Linked DNA regions of Flocculibacter collagenilyticus. The protein of the gene in region 1 interacts with the protein of each later gene in a pairwise test. Links are inferred from orthologs where the notes say so. Each region holds a gene or a part of one and is shown on either strand. Other genes may lie near its edges.

Region 1 (7,914 bases):
GAGTGACATCTCGCCCAGCAGAGGCAAATAAAGCAATCATTTTTTTGTCATTAAATTCGAAGCTAAATCGAAGGCGGCGTAATATATCGTTATTGTTCACTATGGTTCCTGAAGATAATTAGCGTAAGCTTAATTCGTTACCCATATAAATGAGGGTGTGATGAAAATTGCAGGCTGCATAATAGCAAAGTTTCAGGGTAAATGCTGTGCTCAGTTAAGTTGTCGAATTAAGTTTTGCGATAACGCGCTTCAAAACCACAAAAAATACCAAACGCAAGCAGTCCTGAACCTGTTAAACCTAACAACCATATACCGTAGGGTTGTGCTAATAATGTATCAAGCGCCTCTTTTAAGCCACCTGCATGGTTTGGATCATGCAAAATGGCAGCTTGTATAAAGAAGCCACCCACAATGCAGTACACCAAACCTCTCGCGCCAAAGCCTAATATGCCTACTTTTCGAGTGATATTTTTTTCGTGACTACTCATGTCATCAGTCACAAATTTATCCATAAAGTCGACTTTAAAGGCATGTTTACATTGTAAAAGTGCAAATATCACTATCACTCCACCAAGTGCGGCCACTAGCCACTGTCCCCAAGCTTCTTGCATTAATCTTCCTGCCATAGATTGGCTAGTACTCGAATTTTTATCATTGCTACCCAGCAACATGTTTACCGCCAATATACCGATTGAGGCATAAAGTAACCCAGAGATGAAATAGAAAGCCCGTGTAAAAATAGCTTTAGGTTTATTATTTTCTAAACCTTCTGGATTTAACAGTCCTTGTATCCAGCGCCATGATGTGTAACAAAATAAGCACGTTGCTAAAATAGTAAGAAGTAACCTTCCAAAAGGTTGGCTTAAAATTTCTTTAAATACATTCTCTTTTGACACATCCTCAGTGCTTGCCGAACCGTAGGCAGCCAGAATGGTGAATAATCCTAAAATGCTATAAACAACACACTTAGCGCCATACCCTGCTCGCGCCACGAAGGTGATCCAGCTTGCATTACTATTCAATATCGTTCGCCTTATGAAATTAAAACGTGTTGTTAAGAATGAATGAGGAAAGGTTAGTATAGCTAAGAAAGTTAGATGTCGTAGGGAAGTAGGCTAAAGGCTTATGTTTATAAAAAAAAGCACTTCAAAAATGAAGTGCTTTTTACGTTGGTTGGAAACCTAATAGACTATTTAGTTAAGGCTATTACGCTGCTTTAGAGTCAGACTTGCTGCTCTTTTTCTTGTCTTTACCAACTTGACCGCCTTTTAAGTAGTCAGACTCAAAGTCGTCTACATTAATAGAGCGTAAACGTCCTTCTTCAGCTCTGTGAAGAAGTGCAGCTTCTTTGTCGGTAATGATACCAGCAGCTAAACCTTTATCGGCTACTTCACCAAGACGGTAGAAAGGTAGCTTCTCACCAAGGCCCAGACAGATTTTGTCGAAAATTGGCTCTGACGCGATAATGTCGTCTAACGCTTGTTCTTGCATACCAATTGCGTTGTTATCTTCACGCGTTAGGTAGATATTGCGTGCTAACGCTGTACGCGCTTCAGAAGGCGTTTGCAAGAATCTAGCTACTTTGTGATCTAACGTATCAGCAGGCTTTTGCAGTGTTTTACCTAATGGGAATAACACTAATTTAAGGAACTTACCAACTAAGCGATTAGGGAAGTTTTCTGTTAGTTCATACAAGGCATCTTGTGCTTTATATAAGCTATCTTCAGCTGCCCATTGCATAAGCACCTTGTGCTCAGCTTGGCGGCCTTCATCATTAAAGCGCTTAAGTGTTGCAGATGTTAAGTAAAGTGCACTTAAAATATCGCCTAAACGTGCAGATACACGCTCTTTACGCTTAAGGTTGCCACCTAACGTTGCCATTGCAATGTCAGATGTAAATGCAAGTGCTGAACTAAAACGTGATGCTTGTTGATAATAACGTTTAGTTGAGTCGTTATAAGGCGCACCAATGAACTTAGCGTTTGTAAGCGACAACCAGAATGAACGGAAGAAGTTACTGATGCTAAATCCAATATGACCAAATAACGCACGATCAAAGGCTTTAACCGCTTCACGATCATCTTTAATTTTAGCTGCGTCTAATTCAGCTAATACATATGGATGACAACGAATAGCACCTTGACCATAAATAATCATATTTCTGGTAAGAATATTCGCACCTTCAACCGTAATAGCAACTGGCGCACCTTGGTAGCCACGAGCTAAATAGTTATTTGGGCCCATACAAATACCTTTACCGCCGTGAACGTCCATCGCGTCGATCATGGTTTCACGCATGCGCTCAGTCATGTGATATTTTACAATAGCTGAAATAACAGATGGTTTTTCACCAGCGTCTATTGCTGCTGTACCCATTGTTGTTGCTGCATCTGCAAGGTAGGCATACCCGCCAATGCGTGCGATTGGTTCTTCAATACCTTCCATTTTACCAATTGGAAGTTTGAATTGGCGACGAATGCGGCTGTATGCACCTGTTGCTAATGCCATTGCTTTAATGCCACCAGTACTGTTTGAAGGCAATGTAATTGCACGACCAACCGACAAACATTCAACTAGCATACGCCAGCCTTGACCTGCCATTTCTGTACCACCAATGATGTAATCAAGAGGCACAAAGATTTCTTCACCTTGAGTAGGACCATTTTGGAACGGTACGTTAAGCGGGAAGTGACGACGGCCAATTTTTACGCCTTTTGTGTCAGTAGGGATTAGAGCACAAGTAATGCCTAAATCTTCTTCATCACCAATTAGCTTTTCAGGGTCGTATAGTTTAAATGCAAGACCAAGTACAGTTGCTACAGGGGCAAGTGTTATATAACGCTTGTTCCATGTAAGCTTCATACCAAGTACTTCTTTACCTTCCCATTCACCTTTACATACAATACCAAAGTCAGGTATTGCGCCAGCATCTGAACCTGCTTCTGGGCTGGTTAATGCAAAACAAGGAATTTCTTTACCTTGGGCAAGGCGTGGTAAGTAATGATCTTGTTGTTCTTTGGTACCATAGTGCTGAAGTAGCTCACCAGGGCCTAAAGAGTTTGGTACACCTACAACACTTGCTGCAACGGTGCTTTTACTCGTAATTTTTTGTAATACTTGTGACTGTGCATAAGCAGAAAATTCAAGGCCACCAAACTCTTTTTTGATAATCATCGCAAAGAATTTATTGTCTTTGAGGTACTGCCAGATGTGATCAGGAAGATCCGCATGTTCATGAGTGATTTCCCACTCGTCTAGCATGCCACATAACTCTTCAACAGGGCCGTCTAGGAAAGCTTGCTCTTCAGAAGATAAACGAGGTGCTGTGTAATTGTGCATTTTCTGCCAATCTGGGTTGCCTCTAAATAAGTCGGCTTCCCACCAAGTTGTCCCAGCATCTAGTGCTTCTTGCTCTGTTTGAGACATCTCAGGCATGATTTTGCGATACATTTTAAGTAATGGCTTAGTCATGTATTGCTGACGAATATTTGTCAGGTTAAAAGGTACCATTATCGCTAAATACACTAACCAGCCAATGATGGAAACAACGTCAAATACGGTGCCTACAATCATTAAGATGGCAGTACAAATTGTAAATGTCGTTAGGTTAGAACGGTTATATGCCAAATATCCACAAATAAGGATGAAAGACAGAAACCAAATTGCTGTTATCATAATTTCTCCAGTTTTTAGAGGTCAGACCACTAGTAATAGAGTAGAATGAATTCTGTAAACTTTCAAGCTAAATAATCATTTGTACTATAGGTTTAACGAATTAAAATAAAATGTTCTTACGGGTTGCTTTTTATTTGCTCAACTTGAGTTTAAAGAACACACCTAAGTATTATTAATACGTTCAGTTAGGAAAAAAAGATGTGTGAATTGTTAGGAATGTCGGCCAATGTGCCAACAGATATTTGTTTTAGCTTTTCAGGCTTGCTTGAACGTGGTGGTAATACTGGCCCACATAAAGATGGGTGGGGAATTACCTTTTATGAAGGAAAGGGATGCCGCTCATTTAAAGATCCACTTCCTAGTTTTGAGTCTGAAATTGCAAAACTTGTGAAGTCTTATCCGATCAAAAGTTGCGCTGTAATTAGCCATATTCGGCAAGCGAATAGAGGACGAGTATGTTTAGAAAATACCCATCCCTTTACTCGAGAATTGTGGGGAAGAAGTTTTACCTATGCGCATAATGGTCAATTAACAGGTTATAAATCATTAACAACCAAACACTTCCACCCAATTGGTAACACCGACAGCGAGTTGGCTTTTTGCTGGCTATTAAGTGAAGTCAAAGAAAAGTACCCTACAAAACCTAAAAATATGAAGTCTGCATTTCGTTATATTGCAAAGCTGTGCAGTCAATTACAAGCAATGGGTGTTTTCAATATGTTACTGACTGACGGCGTGTACGTGCTAGCATATTGTTCAAATAATTTGCATTGGATAACTCGCAAAGCACCGTTCGGCAAAGCAACGTTAATCGATGCAGAAATGATGGTCGACTTTCAACAAGAAACAACCCCCAACGACATTGTTACAGTAATCGCGACACGGCCCTTAACTAACGACGAAGAGTGGCAAAAAATGAACTCAGGCGAGTCTATTTTATTTCGTCATGGAGAAGTGGTGTGACGATGATGTGAAGGGAAATGGGCATAGAATGGTTTACGGATAAGTATAGCGAAATCTAATAGCTTTAATACGCCTATACTAAGTTGGATTCTTGATAGTTGGTTATTCCCAGCAAGATGGGTAGACACAGTGTGAATATATTACAGTTAAGTGCATTGTTAAAGGAGGTTAGAGCGCACATAAAGAACATGGCTCAATTATTACTTTTTCATAAGTGCTAGTTGCCCAGAAAAAAAGAATAACTGTAAGTTTATGATATAAATCCCATTGGTCTGCATAAAAATTCAAAAAAATTAAAAAATAGCTAAACATTTTTCGTATTCCTTGGACTTATTAAATATAACAGCATCGTTGGGTGCTAATAGAATAATAATTATACGGAAGGAACGAAAACGTGGTTGCAATTGTTTCAGGTGACGCAGCAGGTCTATTTAATTCATCAATATCATCACTCGGCCAACAAGGGGCGGTAGGTCAAGCAGGCATTGGTCAAGCCAATGAACAAGTCTTTATTAATGCCATGACAGGTAACTTAATTGTTCAAGGGCGAGATGATAAATTATCAGCACTAGGTGCAGACTTTGGTGTATTACGTACATACAATAGCTTGGGTAGCATCAATGATAACAATGGTGACGATAACTGGCGTCTTGGTTTCTTAAGTTCAGTGACTGACTACACTGGTAGTTCAGTAAAGCGTGTGACGGCTGACGGCGCGGTGCAAACCTTTACTTATAACGCCATTGAGGGCGCGTACATCAGTACCGATGGTCGTGGTGCACACGACAAAATGGTACGAGATGGTGCAGACTGGGTATACACAGAAGGAACAAGTCTTGCCTCAATGCGATATGCCGCTGATGGCAAGCTTAAGAGTATTGTTGATAAAAATGGCAAAGGGCAACACTTTGTGTATGCCAATGGTCGCCTAGCAAAAGTACTGACAGATAATACGAACGGACAAACGACCACGACGTTTAATTATAATGCCGCACAGCAGCTGGAATCGATAACACTTAATAGTGATGATGCGACGACTCAGGCAGTATACAAGTATGAATATGATACACAAGGTCGCCTAGAGCATGTACGAGTTGACTTAACACCAGATAATGCAACAGACCAAAAAGAATATGTTACAAGCTACACCTACACCAGCAACACATCAGACCAATTAAAAACCTTAACGCAGTCAGATGGTACCACGCTAACCTTTCAATACTACAATAGCGGTAAAATTCATAAAGTGACTGATGGTGAGAACCATACAACGACTTACCGTTATTCTGATAATAGCTCTACTATCACTGTTGACGGTACAGAAATAAAACTAGGTTACGATGATGAAGGAAAGCTGCTTTCACGTACGGCAACTGTTAATGGACAAGAAGTTACAACAAAGTACAGCTATGACGCGAGTGATAACCTAGAGACTATTACTGACGGACTGGACAATACGGTAACGTTTGGTTATGACGCAATGGGTAATCAAATAAGTCAGCAAGACGCGCAAGGAAATCGTGTTGAGCGAAAATTTAATATTCATAACCAATTAATCATCGAAACGGTATTTGCTAAGCCAGATCCAGATGGTAATGGCGATGAAACAGCTAGTTTACCAGCATCAACTCGCTTTGTTTATAATGACAACCATCAGTTACGCTTTATGTTAACGCCAAGTGGTCAGGTGACAGAGTACCGTTATAACACGTTCGGTCAGCGTGTTTCACAGCATGTATATACCCAAGATAACTATAATACGAACGGGTTAGTGTATGAGCAAGTGCTAGCTGAGTCAGATCTTATAGAGTGGTTGGGAGAGCTTGGCTTATTTGGTGAGTATGATGTGCAGCTTATTGGGTATACCTACGATTTTAGAGGGCAATTACATACACAAACTCATTACACGGAAGTTGATGAAAGTGGTATTGGTGTTACAAGTACAGCAAGTACTAAGACCTTTACCTATGATATGTACGGTCGCTTACTTACAGAAACTACACCTGAATTACGCCAGTCAGTACTTAATTATGATGGACTTGGTCGTATAACGCAGAAGTTTGATACTGTATTGGCAAGTACAGCAATGGAGGAGAGAACGGCGTTAGAAAGTTATGTATATGACGACGCGACCCAAAAAATTACGGTAACACAAAATAATGGTTTGGTTACTACAACCAGTTACGACAAAGCAGGACGTGCAATAGAGGTATCAGCGGGCACTGCATCTGATACAGTCGCATTCAATCAAGTAGAATATATTTTTAATGCGCAGCAACAACAAGTGGCGCAACGCCACGCTAATGGTGCAGTTAGCTACACGTTATATGATAATGCAGGGCGACTAAAATACAGTGTAGACCGAGCAGGAGCAATTACTGAGTACACCTATAATGAAGCGAATCAACTTACGACTACTACAGCGTATGCCAACCTGATTACTACAAGTGGTTGGCTATCTGGTAATTCGCTAACAGAAGCTAACGGAAATATAACTGCGGTTACGGATATAGTAGCACACATAAGTGATAGTCAGCGTGACACATTGCAAGACAGAACATTGGCTAGTTATTACGATGATAGTGGACGTAAAACCTTTACCGTCGATGCAGATGGATACGCAACAGAATATCGCTATGACGGAGCGCACCGCTTAACCCATACTATTGAATATCACCGCCCTCAGGATGTAGTGGTGAATGAAAATGGCACGCCTCAAGTAGCACCAGGTGCTGATATGAGCGCGCGTGTATCACGCAATATTTATACGCCTGATGGTCAATTATGGGCCACGATAGATGGTGAAGGCTATGTTACAGAGTTTATCTACGATAAAGCAGGTCAGCAAACGGCGGTACTGGCGTATGCAAATAGAAAGCAGAATTTAACTTCTCGTAATATTATTGAGCAAAGTTGGTCAGAGTTGCAACCCAGCAGAAACTTCTCAAAAGATAGAGTGTCGCATTACCGTTATGACGGCCGTGGACAGCTAATCGCTACTGTGAACCCTGAAGGTAAACTAACACGAACTTCCTATCACAATGATGGTCAAGTTGATAAAGTTATTGAGTATGCAGAGCGTCATGTATCAATATCTATAGGTGGTAAAGTCACACTGCCGACAAATATCACTGTAAATGATCATGTTACTTCCCATACTTACAATGACCGTGGACAACTACACAGCAAAACACTTGCTCCTCAGAATATTCGTATTGACTACACCTATAATGAACAAGGTCAGTTAATCGGCACTACGACTGTTGATACTAATGA
Region 2 (4,710 bases), 850 kb from region 1 along the record:
GTGGAAAAATGCAAAGACATTAGGAGCGATATTCCATGTATTCTTTGCACTGGTTATTTAAGTGTTTCTAAAATAAAACAGCTTAATTTAAGTAAGTTCGAACAAATAATTACTAAACCTTTTAGATTAGAAGATCTTACAAATGCGATTACAGAAATTAAAAAGCAGCATTAGCTTTCAGACAATTCAGTGACAACGGTTACCATGGCATTTATCAGTACTGTTAATTCACTATTAGAGATGACAAAAGGTGGCATAATATAAATAAGCTTGCCAAATGGTCTCACCCAAACGCCATGGCGAATAAAACGTTTTTGTACATCAGCAACATCTACGCTTTCTTCCATCTCAATTACACCAATTGCGCCTAGCACCCTCGCGTCATGAACCTTTTTTAAAGAGGCAAGGGGAATTAAAGATTGTTTTAGTTGCTGTTCGATATGAGACACAGATGATTGCCAGTTGCTTGACTCAAGCAGGTTTAATGATGCATTAGCGACACTGCAAGCAAGTGGATTTCCCATAAACGTTGGGCCGTGCATAAGCACTCCGGCATCTCCTGTAGAGACGCCCATAGCCACTTCGTCTGTACAGAGCGTGGCTGCTAATGATAAATATCCACCGGTTAATGCTTTACCCACGCACATGATGTCAGGTGTAATGTGTGCGTGATGACATCCAAAAAGTTGCCCCGTGCGGCCAAAGCCCGTTGCAATTTCATCAGCAATTAATAATACATCATACTGTTCACATAATTGTTTTACGCTTGCTAAATAGGCTGGATGATACATCCGCATGCCGCCTGCGCCTTGTACGATAGGCTCAAGAATAACGGCTGCGATGTCGTCGTGATGATGTTGTAATAATTGCGTCATAGCAGCAACATCATTAACTAGGTTGTCAGAGGGCAGGTTTTCATCAAACTGGGTTTTAGGTGCCTCAACAAAATAATGATTAGGTAATATATCTGAGTAAATAGTATGCATGCTGTTTTCAGGATCGCAGACCGACATCGCACCAAATGTGTCGCCGTGATAGCCATGCTTAAGTGCAACCATTTTATTTTTTTGAGGCTTATTTTTTCCGCGCCAATATTGAATCGCCATTTTTAAAGCAACTTCAACGGCAACAGAACCGCTATCTGCAAGAAATACCTTGTTTAAGCCATCTGGTGCTATTTCAACTAGCTTACGACATAAATCAATAGCGGGTTGGTGTGTTAAGCCACCAAACATTACATGCGCCATCTTTGCGGTTTGTTCATGAATTGCTTGGTTTAACACGGGGTGATTATAGCCATGAATGATGCTCCACCAGCTAGACATGCCATCAATTAATTGTTCGCCAGTTTCTAACTCGATAAATACGCCTTTAGCCTGTTTTACTTGGTAAGTTGGAAGCGGCTTTAACATAGATGTATAAGGGTGCCAAATATGTTCGAGGTCAAATTGCTGATTAGTTTTCATGTATAAATAACATCCAAATGTAAACCAGTGTAACTGGTAGGCGTTGACAATAAAGAGGTTGCGGCTAGACTATCGCAAAAATTAAAACAGAACAATAGAGTTTACATACCCTTAGCATTGCCATTGAAGCGCTTCATTAAGTGCTGATAAATGCCATCAGTAATCTCGAATATATCTACAGGGATAAAACAAATGAACTCAGCTTCAATTCATTCTGAAACAGTTCAAAATACACAAGCTCACTCTTTTACAGATGATGTGCAAATTCGTCACAATTGGACACACCAAGAAATAAAAGCGCTTTTTGATCTGCCATTTAACGATCTGCTTTTTAAGGCACATACAATTCATCGTGCGTGCTTTAATCCTAATGAAGTGCAAGTGAGTACGTTGCTTTCAATTAAAACCGGTGCATGTGCTGAAGACTGTTCATATTGTCCGCAAAGTGGGCATTATAATACTGATCTAGAGCGTGAACGCTTAATGGAAGTTGAAAAAGTGCTTGTGCAAGCTAAAGCTGCAAAAGAGCAAGGCGCAACACGTTTTTGTATGGGCGCGGCATGGAGTAATCCCAAAGACCGTGATATGCCTTATATAATGGACATGGTTGAAGGGGTTAAATCATTAGGCTTAGAAAGTTGTATGACGTTGGGTAAATTAACTGCCGAGCAAGCGGAACAACTTAAATCTGTAGGCTTAGATTACTATAACCATAACCTAGACACGTCACCTGAATTTTATGGGGAAATTATTACAACACGCACCTATCAAGACAGGCTAGACACATTACAACATGTTCGTGACGCAGGAATGAAAGTTTGCGCTGGTGGTATTGTTGGTTTAGGTGAGTCACAACGAGATCGGATTGGTTTGATTAGGCAACTAGCCAACTTGCCAGTTCACCCAGAAAGTGTGCCTATTAATATGTTGGTAAAAGTAGAAGGCACACCGTTAGCAAATGTAGATGACTTAGATCCGTTTGAATTTGTTAGAACCATTGCCATTGCACGTATTGTAATGCCTAAAAGTCATGTTCGACTGTCTGCTGGAAGAACGCGCATGAACGAGCAAATGCAGGCTATGTGCTTTTTTGCTGGAGCTAATTCTATTTTCTATGGCGATAAACTGTTAACCACCGAAAATCCTGAGCAAAATGAAGACATGAAATTATTCGCAAAGTTAGGAATATCACCAGAGAAGCGTGAAGAGTTTTCTGATGAAGCGCAAGAAGCTGCATTATTAGACTCCATTGAAACCGAAAGTGATAAAAGCTTATTTTACGACGCCAGTTAATGTAAGTAATAGGACGTTAATTTATGAGTTATGGTTTTATCACTGATGCGTTAGCACAGCGGCAAGCACACGGATTACTGCGTAACCGCAGCATTGCTGAAAATATATCTGGACGTGAAATATGCCTTGAGGGTAAAGGCTATTTAAATTTTTCGTCGAATGATTACTTGGGGCTAGCTGCAAGTGATGAACTTAAGAAATTAACGGCTTCATTCGTCGGGGGGCAATCTTTTGGGAGCACAGGCTCGTCTTTATTAACCGGGTACCACCAATCACATCATCATTTAGAGCGCTTATTGTGTGACTGGTTAGTACCTGATCACAGTGATGAGTATGCGGCTTTATTGTGCTGTTCAGGGTTTTCAGCCAATGTGGGAACAATAAAAACACTGATGAATGATGCTAATGCTGTGCTAATTCAAGATAAGCTAAACCATGCAAGCTTGATGGATGCCGGTGTTGAAGCTAACGCAAAAATGTTGCGCTTTAAACATAATGACATGACACATTTAAACGCCAAGCTAAATGCACTGCCAACATCTGAAATAGCAACATCACGAGCGATGATTGTCACTGAAGGGGTGTTTAGTATGGATGGCGATCAAGGTAATTTATCTGAGATTGCCAAATTAGTAACCCAAAATAAACACACATCCAAAATTGATACACTTTTTATGGTAGATGATGCCCATGGAATTGGGGTGTTAGGCGAAAGAGGAAGTGGCACTGCACATGCACATGGCCTATCAAGTTCAGATATAGATGTCCGCATGGTTACATTTGGGAAGGCGATTGGTACAAGTGGCGCGGCAATTGTTGCTAAAAAACCACTAATTGAATATTTGCTCAATTTCAATCGGCATTATGTTTATAGCACTGCTATCAGTCCTTTAATGGCCAATATTACAGCTGCAAGTATTCAGATAATACAACAACAGCAATGGCGACGAGATAAATTACACAGCCATATTTCATTGTTTCAATCACTCATGTCGAACTTTCAGCATAATGATGCTTATCCATCTTCAACAACAGCCATACAACCAGTGATAATTGGTGAGGCAGATAAAGCGCTAAAGATAAGTGAATATTTGAGAAATAATGGCGTATGGGTTAATGCAATAAGGCCGCCTACCGTACCAAACGGAAGTGCTCGATTGCGTATTACCTTAACGGCGAATCATACCGAACAAGATATTTATACCTTATGCCATCATTTAAATAACGCAGCTGATAAATTTTTATGCTAAATCAAACCAAACCAAAGTTAACAGAATCTTGTACCTCATTATTACAAGCAGAAGAGTCTGCATTTAATAAACGTAAGGTAGAGCGTGCTTTTGAACATGGCGTTGCAACATACGAACAAGCTAATACAGTACAACGTGTGTCAGCAGAAAAGTTATTAGCACAATTACTTAAAGCGAACACTAGCAAACATAAAGCTAACGTATTATTGGATTTAGGGTGTGGGAAAGGGGTCAATACCGTATCACTTGAACGGCACTGCGAAACATTGCTTTCGGCAGATATTACATACTCTGCTTTACGCAATATAGATAATAAGATAAATAAACAACATTTGCTTAATACCGATGCCGAGTCATTACCGCTTCAATCCAACACGATTGACTTGGTTTATTCTAATTTGATGTTGCAATGGACCAATAACCCACAGCACGCACTAAACGAGCTCGTGAGAGTGCTAACTCATGGTGGGCGTGCACACGTATCAACGCTAATTGACGGGTCGTTAAATGAACTGAAATATGCTTGGTCGAAAGTGGATAACGATAAACACGTTAATTACTTTATTACTCGCGATGAGTTAACCTATCTCATTAATGCGCTACCTAATGTAGACGTAAGCGTTTCATTTAGTACTGAGCAAGTATACGGCGACACGGTAAAGCAGCTATGCACAGATTTAAAGAAAATTGGCGCGAACTAT

What was found. The genes of interacting proteins can lie anywhere in the genome.
Region 2: the proteins of HUU81_RS11210 (region 1) and bioB interact in binary tests that used the Escherichia coli proteins (3 or more experiments, as listed by UniProt). The link is inferred for Flocculibacter collagenilyticus from one-to-one orthologs.

What each region holds. Positions count from the first base shown.
Region 1 is NZ_CP059888.1:2,531,998-2,539,911, reverse strand. Bases 3,027-5,755 are described here. They hold HUU81_RS11210 (class II glutamine amidotransferase), read left to right. Parts: upstream 3,027-3,873; coding sequence 3,874-4,638; downstream 4,639-5,755. Other genes in these bases: HUU81_RS11205 (putative Ig domain-containing protein), read left to right, coding at 5,033-5,755; fadE (acyl-CoA dehydrogenase FadE), read right to left, coding at 3,027-3,675. Outside these bases: HUU81_RS11225 (YehS family protein), read right to left, coding at 1-100; HUU81_RS11220 (DUF1206 domain-containing protein), read right to left, coding at 228-1,022; more of fadE, read right to left, coding at 1,207-3,026; more of HUU81_RS11205, read left to right, coding at 5,756-7,914.
Region 2 is NZ_CP059888.1:1,686,637-1,691,346, forward strand. What follows is about bases 823-3,708. They hold bioB (biotin synthase BioB), read left to right. Parts: upstream 823-1,658; coding sequence 1,659-2,759; downstream 2,760-3,708. Other genes in these bases: bioA (adenosylmethionine--8-amino-7-oxononanoate transaminase), read right to left, coding at 823-1,466; HUU81_RS07565 (aminotransferase class I/II-fold pyridoxal phosphate-dependent enzyme), read left to right, coding at 2,783-3,708. Also shown: HUU81_RS07550 (hybrid sensor histidine kinase/response regulator), read left to right, coding at 1-174; more of bioA, read right to left, coding at 171-822; more of HUU81_RS07565, read left to right, coding at 3,709-4,009; HUU81_RS07570 (methyltransferase domain-containing protein), read left to right, coding at 4,003-4,710. UniProt on the Escherichia coli protein: Catalyzes the conversion of dethiobiotin (DTB) to biotin by the insertion of a sulfur atom into dethiobiotin via a radical-based mechanism.